2 regions of the Gilliamella sp. BG2 genome follow, and region 1 is predicted to be linked to the other one. Evidence: riboswitches for the same ligand, from Rfam matches in the RefSeq annotation. Region 1 holds a riboswitch; the other holds the start of a gene.

The links. Region 1 has a riboswitch for preQ1 ahead of queD (6-carboxytetrahydropterin synthase QueD). Riboswitches for the same ligand answer to the same signal wherever they lie in the genome.
Region 2: another riboswitch for preQ1. It lies ahead of queF (preQ(1) synthase); the one in region 1 lies ahead of queD (6-carboxytetrahydropterin synthase QueD).

The regions. Positions count from the first base shown of each region.
Region 1 is NZ_JBIDFF010000014.1:24,065-26,469, reverse strand. Features, by position in the region: gene clpB (ATP-dependent chaperone ClpB) at 1-650, opposite strand, end outside; PreQ1 riboswitch class I at 936-981, shown strand; gene queD (6-carboxytetrahydropterin synthase QueD) at 985-1,407, shown strand; gene ACGH6Q_RS07375 (7-carboxy-7-deazaguanine synthase QueE) at 1,410-2,024, shown strand; gene ACGH6Q_RS07370 (DUF1176 domain-containing protein) at 2,148-2,405, shown strand, end outside.
Region 2 is NZ_JBIDFF010000002.1:106,998-109,402, reverse strand. Features, by position in the region: gene coaA (type I pantothenate kinase) at 1-652, shown strand, start outside; gene ACGH6Q_RS01545 (DUF1090 domain-containing protein) at 670-1,119, shown strand; PreQ1 riboswitch class I at 1,285-1,329, shown strand; gene queF (preQ(1) synthase) at 1,333-1,806, shown strand; gene queC (7-cyano-7-deazaguanine synthase QueC) at 1,833-2,405, shown strand, end outside.

The sequences.
Region 1 (2,405 bases):
TCTACAATAGCAGTTTTTCCTACACCTGGTTCCCCAATTAATACTGGATTATTTTTAGTACGGCGTTGTAATACCTGAATAGTTCGACGAATTTCTTCATCACGACCAATAACAGGATCAAGTTTACCTTGTTCTGCTCGTTGAGTTAAATCAATGGTGTATTTTTTAAGTGCACCGCGTTGATCTTCTGCATTAGGATCGTTCACGTTATCGCTACCTCTTACTTGATTAACTGCTTGGCTAAATTTATCTTTATTAACACCTGATCTTTTAAGAAGATCGCCTAAACTGCCCTTATCTTCTAAAGCGGCTAATATAAAGAGTTCTGATGAAATATAGCTATCACCGTTCTTTTGGGATAATTTATCGCAAAGATTTAATACTCGAACAAAATCTTGCGATGGAATAACATCTCCACCCACACCTTGAACTTGGGGTAATCGGTCAATAGCTTGAGCTAATTCTTGTTGTAAATTAACAATATTTGCACCTGCTGCAATCAATAAAGGCATTACACTACTCCCTTCTTGATTAAGCATGGCTGATAGGACATGCACAGGCTCTATATATTGATTGTCTTTACCTAATGCCATTGACTGCGCATCAGCTAAAGCTTGTTGAAACTTATTTGTTAGTTTATCTAACCTCATAGTGTTTATCTCCTGAGCAATAAATTTGGATTAAACGCTTAACACATTTAATCCATTTGCATGTGATCTAAATGAGTGTTGCAACCTAAATTTCAAGAGCAAAGTTAAAATATTTTTTACAAAATTTATACAACAAAATTATCAAGTATGTAAGAATTAATTGACATAAAAATAAAGCTGTTTGCAATTCAAGCAATTACATCTAAATTTCGTTTTAAGATATACTGGTAAGATGACAAATTCACTTTTATCCCTTATATTGTTACCTTTATTTTGTTAGGTTCGCTAACCGTGGTTCGTAACCCATCCCACGAAAAAAAACTAGGAATATAAAATGTTCAAAATAGCCAAAGAGTTTCAATTTGATGCTTGTCACATGTTAGATGGGCACAATAAAAAGTGTCATAATCTGCACGGCCACACTTATCGCCTATTAGTTGAAATTAGCGGAGAGCTTATTGATAACGGCTCAAGCCAAGATATGGTCATGGATTATGCCGATTTAAAGCTAATAGTTAAACAACATATTGTCGATCCGTTAGATCACTCCTATCTTTACAATCAACATAACCTTAATGAGTGCCGTATCGCGTCGTTACTACAAGAAATGGATCGTAAAATTTTTGCCTTTCCATGTAGAACCACCGCAGAAGGAATGAGCAAATTTATTTTTGATTGCTTATCGCAATATTTGCCTGTTTCGATGATCAAACTATGGGAAACGCCAACTTCATATTGTGAATATCATCGGAGTTAATGATGATTGAATTTCGTATTGTTGAAATCTTCGAATCCTTACAAGGCGAAGGTTATAATACTGGCATGCCTGCCGTTTTTATTCGTTTTGCAGGATGCAATTTAAATTGCGCCTGGTGTGACACTAATTTTCGCAAATTTACTCGATTCACGTTAGATGCTTTAATGACTAAAGTGAGCGAATATAAAAGCAAAAATATTATTATTACAGGTGGCGAACCGACAATGGTTAAAGCGTTACCTGAATTGCTTTTGCCACTCAAAAAAGCGGGTTATTTCATCGCCATTGAAAGCAACGGTCTTGGTAAAGTCGATCCGCTTATTGATTATATTGCGCTAAGCCCTAAATTTTGTTATCAGTCACGCTATCAAAAAATAGTACAACCAATAGCAAATGAAGTACGCATAGTAGCCGAAAATCACTGCGATTTTATTCCTTTTTGCCAATATATCGAAACCCATATTCAAGCCAAACGCTATTATCTATCTCCTTGTGAAAAAGATGGTGCATTTAATATGTTTGAAACGATAGAGTTGTTAGGAAAAATCAACCAAAATCGACTGAATAATAAATGGCTTTTGAGTGTGCAAAGCCACAAGTTTGCCAATATAGAATGATAAATTAGTACTAAAGAGAACTAATTAAATATTCATAAAATCAAGAAGTTTTATTAATTTTAATTGAATAATTGTTTAATCTATAATAACCTCATATAAATTATTTATATGGAATTAACTGTCATGCGTTTTTGCTATTGTTTATTGCTAACTTTGTTTACAACTCCAGTTATAGCTTGGGATATAGTTTGTGATAATACTTTAACTTGTCGTGTTATAGAATATAGTGATATATCTGATACAGGAGTGATAAAATCGTCAATTTTATTCCAGCGAAAAGCGGGGGCCAATCAGCCAGTTGAAATTTATGTTAGAACAAAAAATAACAAAGAAGAAGATAAAGAAGGTATTGAAATTAAAAACACTCAACAATTAGATAAT
Region 2 (2,405 bases), on a different contig from region 1:
TAAAAGCACTACCGCCAGAGTGCTACAAGCATTATTAACCCGTTGGCCTGAACATCGCAAAGTAGCTTTGGTAACAACCGATGGTTTTTTATATCCAAATAGATGCCTTGAAGAACGTGGAATAATGAATAAAAAAGGGTTTCCTCAGTCTTACGATATAAAAAAATTACTTAATTTTGTTGCTGATATAAAATCAGGGCAGGCACAAGTTAAAGCACCCGTTTATTCTCATTTAGTTTATGATATTGTCGAAGATGAAGAAATCGTTATTGATAGTCCTGACATTTTGATTCTTGAAGGTTTGAATGTACTGCAAAGTACGCTGAATTATCCACAAGCGAATAATCGTGTTTTTGTTTCGGATTATGTTGATTTTTCAATTTATGTTGATGCTGATGTGTCATTATTACATGACTGGTATGTAAATCGGTTTTTAAAATTTAGGGAGGGTGCATTTAGCGATCCTAACTCTTATTTTAATCATTACTCAAAACTTTCAGAACATGAAGCTACAAATATTGCCAATCGTATTTGGCGAGAAATTAATGAATTAAATTTAGTTGAAAATATTTTACCTACAAAAGAACGAGCGAATCTTATTCTAACTAAAGGTAGAGATCATAAAGTTGATTGTGTCCAATTAAGAAAATAAACTTAAGGAAAATTTATATGAAATCAGTAATTCGGTTAATAAGTAAATTGAGTGTCATTACATTAGCTATCTCATTATCATTTGGTGCTTATGCTTCAAATGAACAACTAAAGGGACTTACGTGTGAAAGCAAAAAACAGGCTATTGAAAAACAGATTGATTATGCTAAAAAAAATAATAATTCTCATCAAATCCAAGGGCTTGAAAAATCATTACGTAACTTAAATAAGCATTGTTCAAATGATGATTTAGAAGCCAAATATAAAAAAGAGATTAACGAAAAATCAAATAAAGTGGCTGAAAGAACTAAAGAATTAGAACAAGCAAAATCAAAATCAAAAGCGAAAGATAAAGATAATGAACAGAAAATTGTCAAACAACAAACAAAATTAGCTGATGCTGAAAAAGAACTTAATAAAGCTAAAACTAAATTATCTGATTTTTATAAAGAATTGGGAGCGAAATAAACGATATCAGGCAGAGTATTTCCCGATTCTTGATTTATTTGCTCTTCAACGATATTTTATTATTAACACCATCAATAGTTATTGTTGACGGTGTTAGTTTTACATTTTTTATAAATCTATTGTCATACTAGACTTTTTAAAGCAAAAAGAGTATGGTGTGCGCCTTGTTACGTGGTTCGTGAACCTCCCACGCTAAAAAACTAAGGAAAAATAATGAGTAAAATTACACTACTAGGCGATCAGTCTGTTCGCTATCCAACAACCTATTGTCCTGAAATACTTGAAACGTTCGATAATAAACACCCGAATAACGATTATTTTGTTAAATTTAATTGCCCAGAATTTACTAGCCTTTGTCCTATCACAGGGCAACCTGATTTTGCGACAATTTATATTTCGTACGTACCGAATATTAAAATGGTCGAAAGTAAATCATTAAAACTCTATCTGTTCAGCTTTCGGAATCATGGCGATTACCACGAAGATTGCATTAATATCATTATGAAAGATCTAATTAAATTAATGGATCCTAAATATATCGAAGTCTGGGGAAAATTTACACCTCGCGGCGGCATTTCGATTGATCCTTATGCCAATTATGGCAAATTGAGTACTCATTGGGAACAAGTTGCGGCTAACCGATTAGCTAATCACGACATGTATCCAGAAAAAGTGGATAATCGCTAATTTAATCTATCTTAACAGGAACATTAATGCAAATTCGTAAAGCACTAGTTATATTTTCTGGTGGGCAAGACTCAACCACTTGCTTACTGCAAGCCATTGCTGATTATGGACGTGAAAACGTTCAGGCAATCAGTTTTCGCTATGGTCAACGCCACGCAATAGAGCTTGAAAAAGCCAAATGGATCGCAGATGATCTTGGTATTGAGCAAACTGTCATTGATACATCAGTTATCAAACAAACTACAAATAATGCGTTGATTGATGACGCTCAAGAAATTAAAGCCGCTCAAGATGGCGATTACCCTAATACCTTCGTTGATGGGCGTAATATGCTTTTTTTACTTTTGGCTGGCTGTCATGCTAAGCAACAAGGAATTTCTGACATTATTATTGGAGTTTGTGAAACCGATTTTAGTGGTTATCCAGATTGCCGTGATGTCTTTATTAAATCAATGAATGTATCAATGAATTTAGCTATGGACTATGCGTTTAATCTCATCACGCCACTGATGTATTTGACAAAAGCGCAAACGTGGGAAATGGCTGATAAACTAGGTTATCTTGATTATGTCCAAAAACATACCCATACCTGTTATTAC